Regions from separate parts of the Ruminococcus sp. 8Y-12 genome, predicted to be linked through region 1. Evidence: predicted binding sites of a transcription regulator. Region 1 holds the regulator's gene; each other region holds the start of a gene.

Region 1 (8,001 bases):
CAGCTTAAAACCAGAGCCAAATGCCTCCGCCCTGGATGAGGCGGTTGCAAAAGCGCAGAAATTAAACAGCGGAGACTATACACAGGAATCTTTTGCGAGAGTCACACGGGCTTTAGAAAAGGCCTTAAAGGCCGACCGCCTGGATCAGACGGCAATGGATTTGGCAGTAAAGGAATTGAACGAGGCCATCGCAGCATTGCAGAAAAAACAAGATCCGCCCATAAAGGATATCCCAGTGGTAGAATCTAAGCTGCCGGCAGTAAATAGTATTTATAAGGACAAAAACTTTGTTTACAAGGTTAAGAAAAATTTTGAGACAGCTATAGTAAGACCGATCAAAAAGACGAGGACCACAGTTACCATCCCAAAGACAGTCAACATCAATGGGTATACCCTGAAGGTCACAGGCATTCAAAATAATGCATTTAAAAACAACACAAAGTTAAAGACCATAAACTGTGGCAGCAATGTAAAGAGCATAGGGTCCTGTGCATTTATGGGATGTAAAAACCTGAAAAAGGTCGTTATTGGAGCAAAGGTGACCACTATTGGAGCAAAGGCCTTCTATAAAGACAAAAAACTCAAGACATTGACCATAAAGACAACAAAGCTGAAAAAAGCAGGGAAGAGCGCCTTTAAAGGTATATCTCCCAGAGCTTCCATCAAAGTGCCGAAAAAGAACATTCAAAAATACCGGAGACTTCTAAAGAAATCCGGCCTGAGTAAAACAGTAAAGATAAAGTAAGGCGCACCTATGGGATAAATACACCGACTTTTGAATAGTTACAACAAATCTTAATTTTATCTGAAATCAGTTTAAAAACATTTATTTTCATTTACAATCTAAGCAGAAGCCATTATAATAAGTACGAGTTTCTCTAAAAAAGGCATGTAAATGGAGGAAAATAATTTGTTTAGCAAATATTTATACGTATTCTTGATCTCTATGGTACCGCTGATTGAACTGCGCGGGGCAATTCCGTACTCACAGCTGTTTGGACTCCCTCTTGTGCAGTCCTATGTGATCGCTGTGATTGGAAATATGCTGCCTGTCCCCATTATTTTTCTGTTTGCCAGAAAGGTATTGGAGTGGGGGTCTGACAAGCCTGTAATTGGTAAGTTCTTTACCTTCTGCTTGGAAAAGGGGCATAAAGGCGGGCAAAAGCTGAAAGAAAAGGCAGGAAGAGGGCTGCCAATTGCCCTGCTTTTATTTGTGGGAATTCCGCTTCCCGGAACCGGAGCGTGGACAGGAACGCTGGCGGCCAGTCTGTTGGATATGGATTTCAAGTCCAGTGTGATCGCCGTAATGCTGGGGGTTTTGCTGGCAGGCCTTATCATGGGGGCTGCAAGTGCAGGGCTGTTGGGAGCCATTGGAGCACTATTCTAGGAAAACTCCTTTTCCTTAATCGCCGCCACGCCTATGAAGTGGGAGCTTCAAAGTAAAGGTGCAGCCTCCTCCCTCCGTATCCCTCAGGAGAATCTGACCTCCCAGCAGAAGAGTATACTTTTTAGCTATGCTCAGGCCAAGTCCAAAGTGTTCTTTGTCTGTTCTGGATTTGTCGCCCCTGTAAAACTTTTGGAAAATTTGTTGTTTATCCTCAGCCAAAATTCCAGGACCATGATCTATTACTTGAAAGTATACCGAATTTTTGTTTATCTGTTCTTTTAACAGGATATCCCTGCCCGGCGGAGAAAAGGCTATGGCATTGTCCAGAAAAATACGTAAAATCTGTGAAATATAGGAAGGGTTGCTTTTTAAGTCCGCTGTGTACTCCTGCGGAAGTTCTATGTTCAGAATTAAGCCTTTGGTATGGCATAAAGGCAGGTAAGATTCATAGAGTTCCATCAAAAGGGTCACAGGATCAAATAGCTGAAAGCTGCCAATAGGTGCTTCTAACGAGGAAGTTAAAATCAAAAGGTCTTTAACCAACTCCCGCATGCGGCTGCACTCTTTGCGGATGATCTTTCCGAAATAGTCTGCCTTTTCCGGAAAGACATCCATGGAATCTGCTGCCCCCTGGATCAGCATAATTGGAGTTCGAAGCTCATGGGAAGCTGCTGCTACAAACTCATTCTGCATCCGCTCATTTTCCCTGACAGGATACATGACGTGCCTGATAAAGGTTCTCCCTATTAAAAAAAGAGCACCCAGACATAAAAATTCCAAAATTAAAAAATAGCATAAGCGAAGTCTCAACTGAGATCGCACTCCTGTGATATCATTTAATACCAAAATGCTGATATAGCTTCCATATGGTTCTAAAACAATATACGCACCCAGATAACGGTCCCCCTGAAGCCCTTCTGTATGAAATATCCCGCTTTGATATGGGGAAGGGCTGGCAAGAGCCTCCTGTCTGTATATCGAATCTACCTTTTCTGAGACAGTAAGAAAAAGGTCTTCCCTCTGAGTGGGTGTCTCATAAGCACCCTGATACAGCAGGGGGATATTGTTCTCCTCAATCCGAATCACAAGTTTCTCCTGCATCTCCAATTCCCTGAGCCAGGAATCGGGGATATTATTGCTGCTTTGGATTCTGGACATTATGTGGGCTATATTTGCCTGAAAGACTGCCTCCTGCTGTCGAATGACCGTCTGGCTATAGAGAAACGCAGTGATTCCCAGGGCAAGGGTCAGAATGATTCCAGAAGTCAGCACATAGAGAAAGACCAGCCGCCTTTGAACATTTTGAAACATAGTGTATGCTCCTTTATTCCATATAATAACCAACACCGTGCATTGTCTTAATCGCCACATCAACCTTCAACTGTCTAAGTCTCTTCCTCAGAAAATAAATGTAGTTATCCAAGTTATTTTCATTGATATCAGAGTTTCCACCCCACACAGAATTTATAAGATAAGCTCTGGGCAGGGTTTTTCCGGCATTTTTTAAGAAGACTTCCGCCATCTTTGTTTCCGTTGAGGAGAGTGAGACCTCTGCGCTTTGCCAGGATAGTATCTGTTTTTCTGGTTCCAGCCGCAGCTCTTTGTAACTTAGGATATCCGGATCTTTGCGGGTACCCGGCCTTCTTGCTATGGCCCGGATACGAGCCATAAGTTCAGAAATATCAAAGGGCTTGGTGATATAGTCATCCGCACCTGCATCCAAGCCGCCTATTTTATCATTTAACTGTTCCAGGGCAGTGATAAAGATGGCTGGAGTATAGTTTTCCTTCTGGCGGATAAGCTTGAGAAGGGATAAGCCATCCAACTCCGGCAGCATACGGTCAAAGAGAAACAAGTCATAGTATGTATTGGAGGCATAGATCAGGGCTTCCGCACCTGAGTGACAGATGTCGGTTTCATACCCAGCCTTCTCAAAATGCATTTCCAGCATGGAACAGAGATCCTCATTATCCTCTACCAATAATATTTTCACAGCAATCCTCCTCCAGATTTAAGTTTTCATCTCAGTATAACATAGAAATCTCGAAAGATTCTTTAAATAAATTTGGAAATTTCGTAAATGTTCAGTACCTCACATTTACATGCAAAAATCATTTTCTTTCAGTCAGCGCAGTAAATGAGCAAGACCTGTTAAATAATTACGAAATTTCTATCATGGTTTAAAAGATTCTTCGAGATTTATGTGTTATTCTGAAAAGGATCAGACGTCGGATACCAATTAAGAAAGGAGCTATTATGAAGAAAGCAACAATACTTTTGACAATTTTACTCTTAATTACAGCAACAGGATGTAGCACAAAGAGTGCAGAAGGTGATACAAGCAAGGCGGAAACCAGTACAGTGAAAAGTTATCAGGAAGAGGAGATTGCGCTGCCTTTTGAGGGGAGGGACGAAAAGATTGTCAACCTGACAAAAGATCCCTCTGGAAATATCCTGATCTATACAGTGGATACTGCTTCCAAAAAGGGGATTGCCTACCAGATGCAGGAGGATAAAAGTTTTCAGAGGAAGGAGCTTCCAGTTCTGGACTCTTACCTGAAGGAGGCGTCTTCCCCGTGGACGGTATCCATAGGTGAGGATGGCGCTGTCTATTTTATCTATTATGACGCAGATTATTACCCCCATGTCCTTAGAATGAAAGAGGATGGCGTGGAAGAGTTGGCAGCGGATAATATCCAAAAATATATGGGAGGAGATTCACCGGATTACCCTTCCAGTATACTGGGACAGGCGGATGGTTCCTTTCTTCTGTCCTATATGGGGACTTTGGCTGAACAGTATGACAGCACTGGGAAGGTAATCCGCGAATATACGCTTTGCTCAGGAGATACCAATATCCGAAATGATGTCGCAGCTATAGGGAGTACCCTTATCACTCTGAATCAGGAGCAAAACGGTTTTGTCCTATACGATCTGGAGACTGGAAAAGAAAAAAACCAGATTGCAGCGTCAAAAACACAGTGGAAGCTATTGCGGGCCGGTTCGGAAAATGATTTTTATTACATGGATGAAAAGGGATTGCATCACGTTTCCGTTGACGGAAAGCTCACAGAAACTATCATCGATGCATCTGATATGCCCTCGCTGCTGGAGAATAAAAGCGCATATTCCTTTGAGATGGGAAAAGACAACAGCAGCTATGTGCTATACAAGGACGCCTCCGGCAACTGTTCAATAAAATATTATCATTACGCTTCCGTTCAAAACGCCCCGGACCAACCCCCTGCACAGTCAAAGTCAATACGCATCATCGGTCTTAGTCAGAGTAATACGATAATGAGGGCAGTCAATGAGTTTGAGAAGCAGTATCCTGATATTAAAGTGGATTTTCAGAGCTATGGCGAACAGGTGAAACAGGGCTCCTTGTCCGAGACCATCCGTATAATGAACACGGAAATCCTTTCAGGTAAGTCCGGGCCCGATTTGATTCTGCTGGATAAGCTTCCGGCTAAGTCCTATATTGAAAAGGGCGCGCTGGCTGATTTGACTGAACTGTACAGGGAATTTCAGGGAGATGACGCACTTTTGGACAGCATTGTACCTCAGGATGGGGAAAATGTTTACTCTATTCCGGTAAGGTTTAGCGTTCCCCTTCTATATGGAAGCGAACACGCTATGGAACAGGTTGGCTCTATCCGTAAGATCAATGAGTTCCTTAAAAATCCCGGGGATACCCCACTTTTTGAAAATGTGGTAAGCCAGGCGCTCGCCGAGTCTCTGCTGCTTATGCATTACAATGAAATCACTGCCAATCTGCCGGATGAACAGGCAATCAAAGAGTACATGGATGCAGTGGCTGGATTGGGAGAGTATGTCAATGCAACCGCCGAGGACGCGGAAATGTCGGAGGGATATGAAGAAATGTATCTGCTCTCCCTGGGTACTGCCTCCTGCCTGGGCAGGGATTTAGCAGCAGTAAGAGAGGTCAAGACCATTTGGGATTTGGCAGAACCAGCAGCTTTTGCAGAGCAGTATGACCAGAAGTACAGCCTCATAGACGGACTCTATATTCCCTATGACTCCATTGGAATCAATGCAATGTCCGAAAATCAGGAGGCTGCAAAAGATTTCCTAAGAATCCTTTTTTCTTATAATATGCAGAATATAGATATGGGAGAGGGATTTCCGGTCAATAAAAAAGCCTTTGAAGCAATTCATGCGGTTGAGGCAGAGGAGGAGCTTTTCTTCAGTTGGGAAGAAAATGGAGAGAGGGTATCAATTACATGTGAGAATCCCGGCGAATCGCAGGTAGAAGCATTCAAGGAAATGGTCAAGGGTATCCATAAACCACTTCAGATTGATCAAACGGTAAAGGAGACACTCTTGGAAAGCGTAAAAAGGGTTTACAGAGGTGAGGCAGCCAGTGAAGAGGCTGCAAAAGACGCTTACCAGAAACTGAAACTATATTTATCAGAATAGCAACACTCATACACAAAGCGGAGAGGCCCGGTAACCATTGGGAACTCTCCGCTTTAACACTTACAATAAAAGTTATGACAGAAAACGGAACACGCCTATCACCTTACCCAGCACTTCCATCTCCTCAACGATAATGGGTTCCATGGTATCATTTTCCGGCTGCAGCCGAAAATGCCCATTTTCTCTATAATACGTCTTGACCGTAGCGGAGTCATCGATCAGAGCCACAATAATGTCCCCGTTTTCTGCAGTTTTCTGCATCTTCACCAAAATCTGGTCTCCTTCAAAAATTCCGGCTTTTATCATACTATCGCCTTTGACTGTAAGCATGAAGGTCTGCTCATTGGGCATATACTCTGCAGGAACAGGGAAATAACTCTCCACATTTTGAATAGCAAGTATGGGTTCACCGGCTGCCACGCGGCCCACTACAGGGACATTCACTAATTCCCGTCTGGTCAGGTTAAAATTGTCATCCAGAATCTCAATAGCCCTGGGCTTAGAGGGGTCTCTGCGGATATAACCGTTTTTCTCCAACGTCTCCAGGTGTGAGTGGACAGAAGAGGTTGACTTCAGATTCACTGCCTCACAGATATCCCTCACAGCAGGAGGAAATCCTCTGTTTATTATTTCATTTTTGATGTACTCTAATATCTCTTCCTGTTTCTTTGAAATCTTACCGTATGCCATATGTACCTCCTGTTTATATCAAACCTCCACCCGAAATCTCCAAATCAGGACATCTGATCTAAAATGGCCGCAGCGGAAGAGGGCTGAATTTTCTGAAAAAATATGTTTTATTAATGATACCATAGACTGGGAAAAAATGCAAACAAATGTTTAGAAACTTTGTTCGAATTTACGTATTGACAAACAAACGTTCGCATACTATAATTTTCTTATAACAAACAGATGTTCTGAACTTATGTTTGTATCATTTTCATTACGGAGGGATAAAAGATTATGAGAGTACACCAAGCTGAAAAGAGAAGAAAAGGAATGGACACTGTCCAGAACAGACACAACAGAATCACATTTATAGCAAAAGCATGCATCTGCATTTTTGCAGCCCTTGTAGTATTTGGAGGACTTGTTGTAAAAGCTTCAACCCCGCAGATGCAGGAGATCTACAAATATTATACGGACATAAAAGTAGACAATGGCATGACTCTGACGGATATTGCAGAGGACTATATGACAGAGGGATATGGGACACCAGAGGAATACATCAATGAAGTGCGTCAGATTAACTCTATCTGTGAAGACGAGATATACTATGGGCAAAAGCTGATGATACCTTATTATTCTGCTGAATTAAAATAGATGTATGCAAAGCTTATATATGATATAATTCCTAAGGAGTAGAATCCTAAAGGAGGTATATAAAAATTGAGACAAGAAAAATTTAAAATGGAGCGTCCCGGACTTGTGGATCCCGGACAAAAGGTAGAAATCACAGAGATCCAGACAAATATGAATTTCAGTTATATCATAGAGCCTGCTGTAGCTATGTCGGGATGTTTTAAGGGCAGCAATCGGATCAAAGCCAGGGAAGGTACAATCATCAGTATTGAGAACACCCCCAGAGGATACATCGTAACAGCGGAGTTTGAGGAATAAAAATAAAAACCCCCTTTTTACATTTTAACTGTAAAGAGGGGGTAGTCATTGTCTCAATACATCTATTCGCGAAACACCTGTTTTTCCAAAAACCCAAACACTTTTTCAAAGTACAGGTCCGGGGCCAATGTGTAAGCCTGCCCGTGTCCAGCTCCTTCCACAACCAGTATATCTTTTTCGCACTGAGCCGCGTTAAATAACTCATAGACCATATCTGTATGAACAAAGTTGTCCTGGCTTCCGTGGATAAATAAAATGGGAACCTGGCTTTTTTTCACTTGTTCAAGGGCTGATGCCTTTTTTAGGTCATATCCAGCCCGTACCTTGGCTGCCATATTGCTCATATGCAGAGCCGGAAATGCCGGCAGATGATAAAGAGCATCCAGCTCATCGGCAAAGATATCCCACACAGAGGTATATCCACAGTCCTCTACAACAGCTTTCACCTGGCCGGGCAGATCTTCTTCCCCTGCAGTCATCATAACAGTGGCTCCTCCCATTGAGATACCGTGCAGTACAATTTCCGCTTCCGGGTCTTCTTCGAGTATGTAATT
Region 2 (8,001 bases), 1.5 Mb from region 1:
GCCTTTCTGGCATCCAGAAGGTCTTCTTTAACCAGTGCTGCACTGAACATCTCCCGGCCGCGCTCCACCAGGTTGTGTGCTTCATCAATCAGAAACAGATAGCTCCCTTTTACATTCTCCCCGAAGAACCGCTTCAGATGGGCTCTGGGATCAAATACATAGTTGTAGTCGCAGATCACCGCGTCCACCCAGGTAGACACGTCCAGGGAGAGTTCAAAAGGACACACACACCACTTTTCGCTCTGGGCCAGCAGGGCATCCCTGGAAAAATCCTCCCCCTCTGTCACCATCTCATACACCGCGTCATTGACCCTGTCAAAATGCCCTTTTGCATAGGGGCACTGATCTGGATTGCAGCTGGTTTCCTCCAGGGGACAAATCTTCTCCTTTGCTGTCAGAGTGACCACTTTATACTGAAGGCCCTGTTTTTTAAGGACTGAAAATGCCTCCTCTGCCACTGTTCTGGTGATGGTCTTGGCTGTCAGATAAAAAATCTTATCTCCCAATCCCTCCCCCACAGCTTTGACAGCCGGAAAGACTGTGGAAATTGTTTTCCCCACCCCTGTGGGTGCCTGGATAAACAACTTTTTTTTGTGGTATATGGTGCGGTATACACTGGAGGCCAGCTCCTTTTGTCCCTCCCGGTATGGAAATGGAAACTCCACACAGCAGATGGACTCCCGGCGTATGTCTCTCCAGCGGATCTGGAAGGCGCACCATTTGCGAAACTCCTCTATTAACTTCTCAAACCACTCCCTGAGATCCCGGAACTGGTATTCCTGTTCAAACCTTTTGATCTCCTCTGTCTCCAGATTACAGTACGTCATCTGTACCCGGATACTGGAAAGCTCCCTCTGCAGCGCATAAATGTAAGCGTAACACTTGGCCTGAGCCAGATGTACGTACACCGGTTCCTGAATCAGCTTTAACTCCCGATACACTCCCTTGATTTCGTCAATCAATGTTCCCTGGCTGTTCACCTGGATGCCATCCGCACGCCCTTCGATGACAATCGCATACGTTTCGTATTCTACCCTGTGCCGCAGCATCACCTCCGGCGTATAATCCGAACCCATACGTCCCTGAATTTTCCGGTGCAGGCGGCTCCCCAACTGCATTGCCTCCTGATCAGGCATGGCCCCCTGCCGATTGTCAATGTCGCCGCTGCGGAGAATAAACTCTACCAGGTTTCGGACAGATATCTTTATCTCTTCCATAGATTCCTTCTCTTTTCCAACACACACTTTTTTCCCAGTATAACACAAAAGGCACACAATCACCATATGGATTGTGTGCCCCCGCACTACTTGTGAATGAACATTTATGCAGTGCCATACTTGCTGAGTACATTCTCAAAGCGCATATTCTCACCGCCATATTTAACGGTAAGCTCTCGTGTCAGGTCCATGCTGAGTATGCCTAAAATTGACTTTGCGTCGATAACCACTCTATTGTAAAAAATGTCAATGTCAAAGTCACACTGCTCAGCAGCACGCACGAATTCTTTCACCTCGTTCAGTTCCGTAAGCTTAATTTTCCTCTCTGACATAGCTTTCACCCTTTCTTAAATTTCCCGGCACCAGCGCCGGTATGGTTGTTGCTGAGAACGGTTTCCGTTTTCTTTTTCCGTATTATCCCACCACATCCTTTATTTGTCAACGATAAAATTTCTACCATGTTTGTAGGATTTCCAACCTTCTGGAAATTATGCTCATACTTTTCAAAATTTTCTATCTCTTTTTATGCATAATAGATGGTGTCAGCCATTGTCCGTTTTTGTCAGGTGAATAAACATCTCTCAATATTGAAAAATTAATCAAAATTTTCTGTCATGTATTTACGGAATTTTTTGGGTAGGAACTGCTGCTGAAGCCTCAGATTGCGCCTTTCTTTGATGCCGATTGTGTGACAGAACCCTTTCCAAAGCTCCTGGTAGTCCTTCTCCTGCCCGGAAACTCTCTGGGTCAGTTCCCGGTTGGGCTGCTCTCCCCGCACAAGCGCCCACTGCCTGTGGGCCTCATGAATCAAAAACACACTGTGGGTGATATCATAAATCATGAAATGTTCCCCTGGAAAGCGGTCTGCAAAATGTTCCCCGATCAGAGGCAAAACCTGATTTTCCGGTTTGATTTCCGAAAAAAGCACTCCATTCTCCAACTCTCTGAAGCGCACAAACTGCAGATATCGATGCGCCTCGTTCTGGATATTTCTGGACATCTCAAAAACACCCCGGATCGCATCATTTTGCAAATACTGCATTACACTACGGCTGCCTCCTCCTTTAAGCCCCTCTACTATGGTGTGGTAGATACAGTCCGCTTTTTCCTTCTCCTTTGAGAGGGTTGCATGGTAGATATGATAGTAGTCCTCCTCCCCCATGCGGGTTCTCACAGTCCTTGCCACCTTTTCCGCCTTTATGCTGTCGACAGGAATTTCACGATAATCTGCAAACAATTGAAAATTCATTCCCTCCCCCACCTCCAGCCTTACCTGGTCATGTCCCACCCTGCTGTCCCACGCATCATAGACACCGCTGAAGATTCCATCTGTGCTGTTGTCACATATAAATACTGTCATCGGGCCACCCCGCAGTCGTCAAACAGATTGATCTGCTGATAGTGATTTAAGTCATATGGGAGGCGTTCCTTTACACTCAGCAGATTTCTCAAAATATAGTCCTCCTCAATTTTCACTGGGTACATCATACGTCCGCTGCAGGTAATAAAATAGAGTGCCCGCTTTAAGACTACCCCAATCATTTTCAGATCTTCAAAACCCAGATTTCCAAATTTCCTGGCCTGAACAATCCTCTGAGCAGACTTGGTGCCGATACCCGGTACCCTAAGCAGAGTTTGGTAAGGAGCACGGTTGATCTCCACTGGAAAATACTCCAGATGAGAAAGCGCCCAGTTGCACTTGGGGTCCAGAAACATGTTGAAGTTTGGCCGCTCTTCACTGAGCAGCTCTGACGCCTCAAATCCATAAAAGCGCAGCAGCCAGTCTGCCTGGTAAAGCCTGTGCTCCCGCAGAAGCGGTGGGCCCCCCGGAAGGGTCGGCAGGCTGGAATCCTGATTCACCTGCACAAAAGCGGAATAGAACACCCGCTTGAGCTGAAACTTCTGATAGAGGGATTCCGCCACGGATACGATCTCAAAGTCACTCTCCGGTGTGGCGCCGATGATCATCTGCGTACTCTGTCCGGCCGGCACAAACCGGGGCGCCTGCCGGTAAACTGCCAGCTCATGCCGATTTTCTTCCATCCTCATCTGAATCTGACGCATGGGGGCCAAGATTGTCTTTCTGCTCTTGTGGGGGGCCAGCTTGCGCAAACTCTCCGCAGTGGGAAGCTCCAAGTTCACACTCATACGGTCAGCCAGCATTCCGGTCCTCTCAATCAGTTCCTGGGGAGCCCCCGGAATAGCCTTAACATGAATATATCCCTGAAACCCATACTCATTTCGAAGCTTGTACAAGGTCTGGTACAGCAGTTCCATAGTATAACCGGGACTCTTCAGTACACCCGAGCTCAGAAAAAGACCTTCTATATAATTGCGTCTGTAGAACTCAATGGTGAGCCGGCACACTTCCTCCGGCGTGAAGGAAGCCCGGGGCACATCATTGGACGAACGGTTCAGACAATATTTGCAGTCAAAGACACACTCATTGGTGAACAAGATCTTTAGCAGAGAGATGCACCTACCGTCCGCAGCAAAGCTGTGGCATAGTCCCTTTGCCACTGCATTGCCAATCCCTTTTCCATCCCCTTTTCGATTTACCCCACTGGATGTGCAGGCTACATCATACTTTGCCGCATCCGCTAATATTTCCAGTTTATCGTTGAGACTCATCTCTTCTTGAATTCTCATGGTATCGCCTCGCATTCGAACATTTGTTTGTTTTTTAGTATAGCACACCTGTTTCCAAAAAACAAGAGAATATCAAACATTTGTTCGCAAAATTCAGCTCTTTTCTAAGAAGTTGCTCCTATTACAACAGAAACGTTTTGAGCTTATAAAACTCTTAGAAATTCAACAAATTTTAAACTGGTGTGGAATTTACTTCTGCACTGAAATTTGCTTTTTCAAATTCGCTTTTTATCCTTTCAGCGGATTCCTGACATATTTCTATCAAACTTTTGAAATACAGTATAAATGTTACAAAGGAAAGATCACCAAACAATTCCAGTATTAGGGAAAGGAGCATGGAAACTATTTTCCAATTTATATATGAGTACAATTTATCTGCATATCGGCACCATGAAGACAGGTACTACTGCCATACAGAAATTTTTGACAGCAAACCGGGACTACCTGGAAATGCTGGGCTGCACTTACCCCAAAATTCAAGTTGGGTTATCTGAAAAATACAAAATCCGAAACGGACATTTTCTGGTCTATCCTTCGGACGAAGAAAAAACACTGGATGAGGAACAGGTGCTTCGGGAGGGATTTCTCCAGTTGAAAGCCGCCGCCAGGCAATTCGACACCGTCCTGCTCTCCGATGAACTGATCTGGCACCATTGGCTGAAGCAGCCCGATTTTTGGCAGCGGCTGATCCAGGAAGTCCAGAATATGAACAGCACCTTAAAAGTAGTGGTCTATCTGCGCAGGCAGGATCTGCTGGCTGAATCGCTCTACAATCACATTGTAAAATCAAAACGGATGTTTACAAAAGATTTTTCCAGTTACATAAATGGACAGGCTCCCAAAATCTTTGCCTTCTCCTACTATGAGCAGATCCAGCAAATTGCATCCTGGATTGGAAAGGAATATCTTTTGCTGCGTGTCTACGAAGAGGGCCAGTTTGGCGGAGAAGAACATACACTTTTTTCTGATTTTTTGGAGGCGACGGGACTTCCCCAGGAGGGATTTGCCATTCCCGATCCTGCTTCCAATCTGGGACTGCACGGAAACTATATCGAATTCAAACGAATCATCAACCAACTGCCCGAATATCGGCAGACTGGTGACTTTTTGTCTTATCCGCTGCGTGCTGCCAGCGCCGCCCGAACTGAAAAAGCCCTCCATCACAGGGAAAGCTTTTTCACTGAGGAAGAACAGCGAAATTTTATGGCCCGTTACCAGGAGGGGAACCGGAAACTGGCGCTGGAATACTTAAACCGGCCGGATGGAGTGCTGTTCCGGGAACCCCTGGGAAATCTCTCCACTTGGAAACTGAACCGGAAAACCCTCCATGAGGATCTTACGATTATGATGACGGAGGCTCTCTGCTGTCAGCAACGACAGATCAATGAACTGGAAAAACGGGTGAAGGCCGCCGAAGAAAACAGCAACTCTCTTCGCTGGCTCTACCGGAAATTAAAAGGAGCCAAGGATTTCTCATAGAATATCAGATGCTAAGAGCAATGAATTCTATGGGACATCCTTGGCTTGAAATTTAGGGGTTAAATATCGGTTTTTACTTCTCCTCTTCAAACCCCTTAAACCGAAGCACACTATCCTCGCCTTCCGGCAGAATGGCTGCCACAACCATCCCCACCAGAGCAGCCAGAGCCAGACCGGAGAGAGTCACAGTACCGAAGATGGGTATGCTGTCACAGCCAATTCCCAGTACCAGTATCAGAGAGGCAATCATCAAATTACGGCTGTTGCCAAAGTTGATGTGATTGTTCACCAGGATACGCACACCCACTGAGGAAATCATACCGTAGAGAATGATGCTGATTCCCCCGGTAACCGGCGTGGGAATGCTGGTAATCAAAGCCCCAAATTTTCCAAATATCCCCAGAACAATGGCAAACACTGCTGCAATTCGGATCGTGGAGGGGTCATAATTCTTCGTAACTGCCAGAACTCCTGTATTTTCCCCATAAGTGGTATTTGCAGGACCGCCCAAAAGGCCGGCCAAGGCTGTCGCCAGACCATCCCCCAAGATAGTCCTGTGAATACCTGGGTCTATCATAAAGTTCTTGCCAACCACCGCGCTGTTGGTGGTGATATCACCCACATGCTCAATCAAAGTCACCAGTGCAATGGGCGCTACTGCCAGTATGGCATCCGCCTGAAACTTTGGCGCACACAAAATCTGGGACATGATGTCCTGATCCATAAAGGAGAAAAAGTGTGCTTCACTCACTGGCGTAAAATCACAGAATCCCAGCGGAATACTGATCAGATACCCAACGATAATTGCAAAAAGAATGGGCATCAGGTTAAAAATTCCTTTGGCATACACGGAAATCACAATGATTGTACACACTACGCAGAGCGTGATCACCAGAGATTCCAGGCTGAAAACGGATTCCCCCGCCTCATTTGTCACAAAAAAGGCATTGCTGATGGCAGATCCGCTCAACCGAAGACCGATAACAATGATGATGGGGCCTGTCACAATGGGTGGCAGCAGCTTATTTACCTTCTCATACCCAATCACCTTGATAATGATGGAGAAGGCCACATAGATAAGTCCCGCAATAATCAGAGCGCCCTTCAGTGCTGCCAGCCGGTCTAGGTAATCCGCATCCCCAACCCGGGAATTGCCGATTACAGCCATGATTCCACCCATAAACGCAAAGCTGGAGCCCAAAAACACAGGCACCTTTTTCTTGGTCACCAGGTGAAAAATCAGAGTGCCCATCCCTGCGCAGAACAGGGTGATAGAGGTGCTCAGTCCCGTCAGTGCAGGTACCAGTACCGTTGCCCCGAACATAGCCAGCACATGCTGTATCCCCAAAAGGATCTTGTGTTTCCAATTTCTTTGTTCCATTTCTCTTTCCTCCTTTGCAGCTTCTTTTAATCATAAAGTTTCATTTATAACGCAAAGAGAGCTGCCACGTCTGGCAACTCCTTTTTTGTTCTAAGCGTGCAGTACGGAAAACGCTTCCGCCACATATGAATTTTTCGCCAATTCAAAATTACCCAAATCCGCGTATTTCGCAAACTCAGGGTCTATGGGCATTTTTCCTAATACAGGAACGTCCAGTTCCTTTGCAATCTCATCAATATGGCTTTCCCCAAATATCTGGTATACTTTCTGGCAGTCCGGGCACTTGAAGTAGCTGTAGTTCTCCACAATCCCGAGAACCTTGATATTCATGGTCTTCGCCATGTTGTAGGCCTTTTTCACAATCATCCGCACCAGATCCTGGGGTGAAGACACAATCACCACTCCCTCCACAGGAAGAGACTGGAATACGGTCAAAGGCACATCCCCTGTTCCTGGGGGCATATCCACAAAAAGATAGTCCAGTTCTCCCCAGATCACATCCGTCCAGAACTGTTTTACCATATTGGAAATCACAGGTCCTCTCCAGATCACCGGCGTCTCCTCATCCGGCATCAGCAGATTGACGGACATGATCTTGATATCGTTCTCCGTAAGCATTGGGTAAATACCCTCGTCATCCGCCTGTGCAGGCCCGTGGATTCCGTACATCTTGGGTATGGACGGACCGGTAATGTCCGCGTCCAGGATTCCCACCCGGTATCCCTTCTCAGCCATCATATTCGCCAATGATGCGGTAACCATGGATTTACCAACACCGCCCTTGCCGCTCACCACTCCGATTACATGTTTTACCTCCGTATAGATGCCCGGTTCCACCAATAAACTCTGTGGCTGCTTTGACGGACATCCCTCGCAGCTCTCCTTTGTACAGCTTGTACTGCTGCATTCTCTTTCTGCCATGTTGCATCGCCTCCTGTATCCAGCCGGGTTCTCCGGCATTTTCAAGTAATCACTGTTATTCAATATACATCATTTCAGGCCATTTTACAAGGCCTCTTCCTTTATATCCTTTTTGCCCAACCGGATATTTACATTCTCCCGGAGCAGGGCGTAGAGCACCGAGGAAAGGGGCACAAAAACCAGCATCCCTAAAATCCCCATTAGGCTTCCGCCAACTGTGACAGCCATCATGACCCATATCCCCGGAAGGCCTACCGAGTTCCCAACAATCCTGGGATAGATCAGGTTTCCATCGATCTGCTGCAGAACAATAATCAGGACCACAAACCAGACTGCCCGAAGAGGGCTGGTCAC
Region 3 (8,001 bases), 330 kb from region 1:
ATCAAAGAGAAAGCAGGGGCGGATCGTGAATACGGAAGATAGAAGAATTCAAGAAATAAGACAGCGGGCCAGAAGCCGCAGGCGTAAGAAACAGCGCACAGCAGCCTTCTGCCTGATAGGAGGTTTGATTCTCCTTCTATTGGCAGGAACAGGGATTGCCGCATGGCAGTTTCTATCCCGCCAGCCTGAGGGGGAGAATATCAGCAGCCGTGAGAGCAAAGGGCAGGAGAGCGCTGCGGTACAGACAGAAACGCATGAGGCGGAGACTCAGACAGAGACAGACCCACCGGTGAAATTGGGGACAAACGCGGAGAATCTTTACAGCAATCATGCGCTGCTGATCAGACGAAAGAATGGCGAGAGACTGCTGGACAAAGGCAGCGGGGAGCGGATCTATCCGGCATCTATGACAAAGATCATGACAGCAGTGGTGGCCTTGGAAAAGGTGCAGGATTTAGAAGAGAAGGTCCGTCTTTCCGAGGATATGTTTGAGGAACTCTATCAGCAGGAGGCTTCCATGGCAGGCTTTCTCCCGGGTGAGGAAGTGAGTGTCAGAAACTTGCTCTACGGGGTGATGCTGCCATCAGGGGCGGAGTGCTGTACGGGGCTGGCTGAGTTTGTGGCGGGTTCCGAGGAGGCGTTTGCAGACTTGATGAACCAGAAGGCACAGGAACTGGGGATGGGCGATACACATTTTGTGAATGCCAGCGGCCTGCACAATGAGGACCATTATTCTACGGCAGCCGACTTGGCGGCTCTGATGGAGTACGCTCTGCAAAATGAGACCTTTCGCACCATTGCCCAGACAGATGCCTATACCATAGAGCCGTCGGATGCTCATCCGGAGGGACTGACTCTGTACAGCACCCTGTTCTCGTCAATGCCTGATGAGGTTCGGAGCAGCGGCTTGATTCTTGGAGGAAAGACCGGGTACACAGAGGAAGCAGGGCTCTGCCTGGCCAGTTTTGCCCAGATTGGCGGGGAGGAGTTTATACTGATTACCGCCGGAGCCCAGGGAAATCATGAGACAGAGCAGTTTCATATATTGGACACCTATGAGGTGTATAAGAATATCGGCTTTTAGAGACAAGTGCAGGACCAAGTGGTCCTGCATTATTTTTTAGTAAACTTTATAATTAAAAAGTGAAATAAATATTGAAAAATATGACATTGTAGTGTACAATATAGAAGACGCAAAAGTGAAAATACTCTTGACCACAGATGCAGACACATCAGGGCTGTTACTTGCATTACCACCCGGACATCACCCGGGCGACTGCTCTCAGGAACATAGAGGAACCTAGAATCACCTCAAAGTTTGTTAGGAAATCGCCTGGGTAGCATGATCTTCCGCCTATGGGAAACAGCTTCCTCCGGCGCAGGAAGCGTTCGCCTCAGCCCGTAACGAACCTGACCGTCTGAACTGTTACAAACAAGTAAGTGAGACGATGTAAATTTTAGAAGATAATAGTTGACAAGCAGTCAAAAGTATAATATGATGTTTAGAAGAAAAACGAACACTAGTTCGCGGGCAAAATATATAGATCGGAATAGCAACCGACAACATTAAAAATGAAATCACAGAGTGAGGAGAACAGAGATATGGGTCAGGATGATAAATTAAAAGCATTGGATGCGGCCATCAGCAAGATTGAGAAAGATTTTGGAAAGGGCGCTATCATGAAACTGGGCGATTCCACGGCGAATATGAATGTGGAGACCGTCCCCACAGGTTCTTTGAGCCTGGACATTGCCCTGGGGCTGGGCGGAGTGCCAAAGGGAAGGGTTGTGGAAATTTATGGTCCAGAGTCCAGCGGTAAGACTACAGTGGCTTTACATATGGTGGCTGAGGTTCAGAAGAGAGGCGGAATCGCTGGATTTATAGATGCGGAGCATGCTCTGGACCCGGTGTACGCCAAGAATATCGGCGTGGATATCGACAATCTGTACATCTCTCAGCCGGACAACGGCGAGCAGGCGCTGGAGATCACAGAGACCATGGTGCGATCAGGGGCGGTGGACATTATTATCGTGGACTCTGTGGCCGCACTGGTACCCAAGGCAGAGATTGACGGGGATATGGGGGACAGCCATGTGGGGCTCCAGGCTCGTCTGATGTCACAGGCGCTCAGGAAACTCACAGGAATTATCAGCAAGTCCAACTGTACAGTAATCTTTATCAACCAGCTGCGTGAGAAGGTGGGAGTTATGTTTGGAAGTCCGGAGACCACCACAGGAGGCCGGGCCCTCAAGTTTTATTCCTCCATCCGTCTGGATGTGAGGCGCATTGAGTCTTTAAAGCAGGCTGGCGAGGTGATCGGAAACCGGACGCGTATCAAAGTAGTGAAGAACAAAATTGCCCCGCCCTTTAAGGAGGCGGAGTTTGATATCATGTTTGGACAGGGAATCTCCAGGGAGGGAGATGTCCTGGATCTGGCAGCTAATCTGGGTGTGATCAACAAGAGTGGCGCCTGGTATGCTTACAACGGCGTTAAGATCGGCCAAGGCAGGGAGAACGCAAAGACTTACCTGAAAGAGAACCCTCAGGTCATGGAAGAGGTGGAGATGAAGGTGCGTGAGAGTTATGGCCTGATTCCGGGCTCTGGAAAAGACGAGGCAAAGGAGAGCGCTGGGGAAACGAAAGCAGAGGAAAAGACTGAGGAATAGATTGAGGGCCGGATGTGACAGTTACGCAGATTGAACCATTGGGGAAAAACAGAAGCAGAGTATATATTGATGAGCAGCTTGCCTTTGTCCTGTACAGGGGCGAGCTGTCTCGCTATGGAATCAAAGAGGGGGCCAAGCTGCCAGCGCATGTGTATCAGGAGATTGTGGAGCAGGTGCTGGATAAACGAGCCAAGCTGCGCTGTCTGAACCTCTTAAAGTCCATGGACCGCACGGAACAGCAGCTCAGACAGAAACTGCGGCAGGGAGATTATCCGGAGGAGATCATTGACCGTGCCATAGACTATGTGAAGAGTTACCGCTATGTGGATGATGAAGGTTATGCCAGCCGCTATATTGATTACCGGAAGGACAGCAAGAGCCGTCAGCAGATTACCCAGGAACTGCTCAGAAAAGGGATCTCAAAGGAGATGATCAACCGGGTGTACGAAGGGAAAGAGCCCGCGGATGAGACAGCTATGATACAAAAGTGGGTGAGAAAGAAGAAAGTGGATCTGGAAACAGCCACTTTGCAGGAGCGGCAGAAGTTATATCAGTTTTTGATGAGAAAAGGATTTTCCTCCAGAGACATCAGCAGGGTGCTCAGGGGAGTAGAAGATTTTTGGTGATTCAGGTATGGAACAGTTAAGAAGATTTTGAATAGAATATACATTTACTTGACATTATGCACAAAACACGATAAAATCAAAGTGTTGTATTTGTACAATGAAAATTAAATAAGGAGGTGCTCCTGTGCCGAGTGCAGTAATTACGGTTATTGCTGTTGTCATCACTCTGATTATAGCTGTTATTATTACATGGCCTATTGCAACTTCGTATCACAAGAAGGTAGTGGAAGCCAAGATTGGAAGTGCGGAGGAAAAAGCCAGAAAAATAATAGATGATGCATTAAAGGTTGCAGAGACGAAAAAACGGGAGGCTTTACTCGAAGCGAAAGAAGAGTCATTAAAAACAAAAAATGAACTCGAAAAAGAAACAAGAGAGCGAAGAGCAGAGTTACAGCGTTATGAAAAGCGCGTTTTGTCTAAGGAAGAAACCGTAGACAAAAAAGCGGATGCAATTGAGCGGAGAGAGTCAGGATTAGCAGCGAAAGAGGAAGAAATTAAGAGGAAGAGTAAAGAGGTTGAAAAGCTAAATGACGAGAGAGTACAGGAACTGGAGAGAATCTCAGGTTTAACCTCCGAACAAGCAAAAGAATATCTCTTGAGAACTGTTGAAGACGAAGTAAAAAGCGATACAGCCAAACTCTATAAAGAGTTGGAGAGTAAAGCAAAAGAGGATGCCTCGAAAAAGGCAAAAGAGTATGTGGTTACCGCTATTCAGAAATGCGCGGCAGATCACGTTGCTGAGACAACCATCTCAGTGGTACAGCTTCCCAACGATGAGATGAAGGGAAGAATTATTGGTAGAGAGGGAAGGAATATCCGTACCTTAGAGACCATGACAGGTGTGGATCTGATTATTGACGACACACCGGAAGCAGTTATTTTATCAGGCTTTGACCCAATACGGAGAGAAGTTGCAAGGATTGCCCTTGAGAAACTGATCGTAGACGGGCGTATCCATCCCGCAAGAATTGAGGAAATGGTAGAAAAGGCCCAAAAAGAAGTAGAAACAATGATTCGCGAGGAAGGCGAAGCGGCTACGCTTGAGGTTGGTGTACATGGAATCCATCCTGAGTTAGTCCGATTACTTGGTAGAATGAAATTTAGAACCAGTTATGGACAAAACGCTCTGAAGCACTCCATAGAAGTTGCTCAGCTGTCAGGACTGCTGGCAGGTGAGATTGGCGTGGATGTGCGGATGGCGAAGCGCGCTGGTTTATTGCATGATATCGGTAAATCCATTGATCATGAAATGGAAGGTTCCCATATTCAGATCGGTGCTGATTTATGTAAGAAGTACAAAGAATCCCCCATTGTAATCAATGCGGTGGAGTCACATCATGGCGATGTAGAGCCAGAATCTCTGATTGCGTGCATTGTGCAGGCAGCAGATACGATCTCTGCGGCACGCCCTGGTGCGAGAAGAGAAACACTGGAAACATATACAAATCGTTTAAAACAGTTGGAAGATATATCAAATGCCTTCAAGGGTGTAGACAAGTCTTTTGCTATTCAGGCAGGTAGAGAGATTCGAATTATGGTTGTGCCGGATCAGGTTAGCGATGCGGACATGGTATTGCTGGCACGCGATATCTCCAAGCAGATTGAAGCAGAACTGGAGTATCCTGGTCAAATCAAAGTCAGCGTAATCAGGGAATCCCGCGTGGTAGATTACGCCAAATAAATCATTTAGCTTAATAAAAGCCCTATAGATGGAAGTCTATGGGGCTTTTTCCCTGCATACTATATTAGAAAAGCGTGATGGGAGAAATGAAGTGAAAAGGGTTCGGTTGGAATCCAGATTTGTCAAAGGGCTTGTCATATTTTTTCTGGCTGGATTCATAGGAGGAATCCTCTCGGTCAACCTGCTCGGAGATGGATATCTCAGTCAGGCAGGGATTTTAAGTGACTTTTTCCTGAAACAGTACAAGTATCTGGAGATTGACGGGATAGGACTGTTTTTCTACATTTTAGAGAAGAGGATCAAGTGGGTGGCCCTGCTATGGATTTTGGGGTATACGGTAGCAGGAGTGCCCTGCGCAGCCGCATACACTGCCTGGATGGGATTTTGCGCGGGAACGCTGTTCAGCATCGGTGTGCTGAAGCTTGGGATGCTGGGCATTCTTTTTTGCGCGGGGGCAATGGTGCCTCAGATTTTTATTTACGTACCGGCGTGGATCTTCTTTTTGTATGGAATTTACAGAAAATCTGCAAGGAGAAACCAGGGCGGCAGAAATCCCTCAGGGGGGATTGATTGGAACTATATTTTGATCGGAGTTGGAATGTGTCTCTTCCTTCTCTTTGGAATTTTGGTAGAAAGTTACATAAACCCATGGGTTGTAAAACAAATTTTAAGATTATTTTAAAAAAGTTTTACGAAAATATGTAAAGGCGCACTACATCTGGTGTCCTTCAAAAAGGGAAGAGCGATATGTGGTGTATGCTGTAAAATCAGCATTTTTGGGCAAAAAAACCATTTGATTTTGTCTGAAAATCTGCTTATAATATTTACATAATGAGTGAGTGGGAGAGAGAAAAGAGGGGATAAATCCCCTGTTTATCTTACTTAATTATTACGGAACTATGAGTAGGAGTAGACGAGTATGGAAAGCACGATACCGAATTTTATCATGTACCTGGCGCAGGTAAAAAACGCGTCACAGAGCACCATCATGTCCTATCAGCGGGATTTGAAAAAATTGTTTGCCTTTTTAAGGTCAAAGGGGATAGAAGATATCCACGACGTTACATCCACCAGCTTAAATTCTTATGTTCTCTTTTTGGAAAAGGAAGGTTTTTCTACCGCAACGGTGTCGAGAAACGTGGCTTCCATGAAGGCGTATTTTCACTATGTGTTCAGCAGGCATGAGGTGCCCGAGGACCCCACAGAGGTCATCAAGGCTCCTCACATTGAGAAAAAGGCTCCGGAGATTCTGACCACACAGGAGGTAGCCGAACTGCTGGATTCTCCAAGAAAGGACACACCCAAGGGATGCAGGGATAAAGCGATGATGGAACTGCTCTATGCCACTGGTGTGAGGGTGACAGAGTTGATCAGCTTTCAGATGGAAGATCTGAATCTGAATATGAACTACATTATCTGCAGGGATGAGGAAAAAGAGAGAGTGATTCCCATTGGAACTGCAGCCAGACAGGCCCTTTTGGAATATTTAAGCTGGGCCAGGGATTCTTTTCTGAAAGGCAATGAGAGCGGACATCTCTTTGTAAACTGTTCCGGAAAACCCATGAGCCGCCAGGGATTTTGGAAATTGATCAAGCAGTATGCGGAGCGGGCGGGAATTACAAAGGATATTACCCCGCACACCTTGCGCCATTCTTTTGCAGCACATCTGGTACAAAACGGAGCTGATTTAAAGGCAGTGCAGGAAATGCTGGGCCACTCTGACATATCCACCACGCAGATTTATATGAATATGAATGTTAACAGGGTGCGGCAGGTTTACGCAAAGGCCCATCCAAGAGGATAAAAAAGCTGCTTCACACGAAACTTTTCAGTGTGAGGCAGCTTTTTTATATAACGATTCTTGTCAGCACTCCAGGAGCTGCCGTATCCGCTCAATGACACTTCTGGCCTTTTTATGATCTGACCCGCTGGCAGTGACTCCAACCACCACATTGTCCTTGCGGGCAATGCCCGGGAAATAAAAATCGCATTTACTTTTATCGCTGCACACATTTACCATGATCCCCTCAGCCTTACACACACGGTAGATATCGCTGTTTAGCTGCGCGTCATTGGTGGCTGCAATGACGATATCAGCCTTTTGGATATCTGTGTGATCATATTTTTTCTTCGTGATGGACAGCAGTCCTTTTTCCTGCAGCGTCAAAAGCTCTCTGTTTACCTCCGGAGCAATGACGGTCAGGTTATTTGTAAACTCCAGCAGGGAGCGGATTCTGCGTTTTGCAATTGTGCCGGCCCCAACCACAACGATGCGTTTTTCTGTCAGATCCACAAACATGGGAAAGTAAGGTTTGTGCGGGTTGGTCATTGTATCACACTCCTTTACGTTTTTTTGGAAAAAGATTTCCTTTATCATAGGTTACTGTTCACACGTTCACAGTAACATGCATAAATCCATGTAAAATCGCCTTCGACGATGGGATTTATGCACCCTTGGATCATTTTCACACGGTCTGAGCAGTAAATGCTCAGACCTGAGTGAACAGTAACTATCATAGCACATTTATTGGATTTTTCAATTTTATTTTGTTGGTATTTCCAAATTTTTGTGCTATATTAAGAAAGAAATGAAATTGGCGATATAAGGAGAACATATTATGAGCTTTGAATTTATCAAACGACTGCCAACGCCCAATGAGATCAAGGAACAATTTCCGGTGTCCGAGCGCGTGGCAAAGATAAAAGAAGAACGTGACGCTATGATCAAGGACGTTTTTACAGGAAAATCCGATAAGTTTCTGGTGATTATCGGCCCCTGTTCTGCGGACAATGAGGAGGCGGTGTGTGATTACATCGGCCGGCTGTCAAGGGTGCAGGACAAGGTGGGGGACAAATTAATCCTGATCCCGCGTATCTATACAAATAAGCCCAGAACAACAGGCGAGGGCTACAAGGGAATGCTTCACCAGCCGGACCCGGAAAAGAAGCCGGACCTGTTGGCAGGCCTGATTGCCATCCGGAAGCTCCATCTGCGCTCCATAGAGGAGAGCGGTTTGACCGCGGCGG

Evidence for each region. Region 1 encodes LexA, which represses DNA repair genes until DNA is damaged. Its sites were predicted from a motif close to CNAACANNTGTTNG; they were not measured.
Region 2: a site for LexA is predicted at 3,940-3,953, ahead of AC0THY_RS07550 (putative DNA modification/repair radical SAM protein). Genes of this name have one in related genera too.
Region 3: a site for LexA is predicted at 1,515-1,528, ahead of recA (recombinase RecA). Genes of this name have one in related genera too.

The regions. Positions count from the first base shown of each region.
Region 1 covers NZ_CM176623.1:3,583,535-3,591,535, forward strand. The annotation lists gene AC0THY_RS14135 (leucine-rich repeat domain-containing protein) at 1-745, shown strand, start outside; gene AC0THY_RS14140 (COG2426 family protein) at 896-1,387, shown strand; gene AC0THY_RS14145 (sensor histidine kinase) at 1,403-2,698, opposite strand; gene AC0THY_RS14150 (response regulator transcription factor) at 2,712-3,380, opposite strand; gene AC0THY_RS14155 (hypothetical protein) at 3,644-5,827, shown strand; gene lexA (transcriptional repressor LexA) at 5,900-6,517, opposite strand; gene AC0THY_RS14165 (hypothetical protein) at 6,791-7,150, shown strand; gene AC0THY_RS14170 (hypothetical protein) at 7,217-7,447, shown strand; gene AC0THY_RS14175 (alpha/beta hydrolase) at 7,510-8,001, opposite strand, start outside.
Region 2 covers NZ_CM176623.1:2,067,022-2,075,022, reverse strand. The annotation lists gene AC0THY_RS07565 (ATP-dependent DNA helicase) at 1-1,217, opposite strand, end outside; gene AC0THY_RS07560 (HPr family phosphocarrier protein) at 1,322-1,549, opposite strand; gene AC0THY_RS07555 (TIGR03915 family putative DNA repair protein) at 1,813-2,577, opposite strand; gene AC0THY_RS07550 (putative DNA modification/repair radical SAM protein) at 2,574-3,848, opposite strand; gene AC0THY_RS07545 (hypothetical protein) at 4,227-5,345, shown strand; gene AC0THY_RS07540 (uracil-xanthine permease family protein) at 5,419-6,726, opposite strand; gene AC0THY_RS07535 (P-loop NTPase) at 6,817-7,647, opposite strand; gene AC0THY_RS07530 (AI-2E family transporter) at 7,732-8,001, opposite strand, start outside.
Region 3 covers NZ_CM176623.1:3,916,225-3,924,225, reverse strand. The annotation lists gene AC0THY_RS15695 (D-alanyl-D-alanine carboxypeptidase family protein) at 26-1,084, shown strand; gene recA (recombinase RecA) at 1,603-2,667, shown strand; gene AC0THY_RS15685 (regulatory protein RecX) at 2,682-3,293, shown strand; gene rny (ribonuclease Y) at 3,418-4,974, shown strand; gene AC0THY_RS15675 (stage II sporulation protein M) at 5,066-5,656, shown strand; gene xerD (site-specific tyrosine recombinase XerD) at 5,894-6,778, shown strand; gene AC0THY_RS15665 (precorrin-2 dehydrogenase/sirohydrochlorin ferrochelatase family protein) at 6,839-7,303, opposite strand; gene AC0THY_RS15660 (3-deoxy-7-phosphoheptulonate synthase) at 7,593-8,001, shown strand, end outside.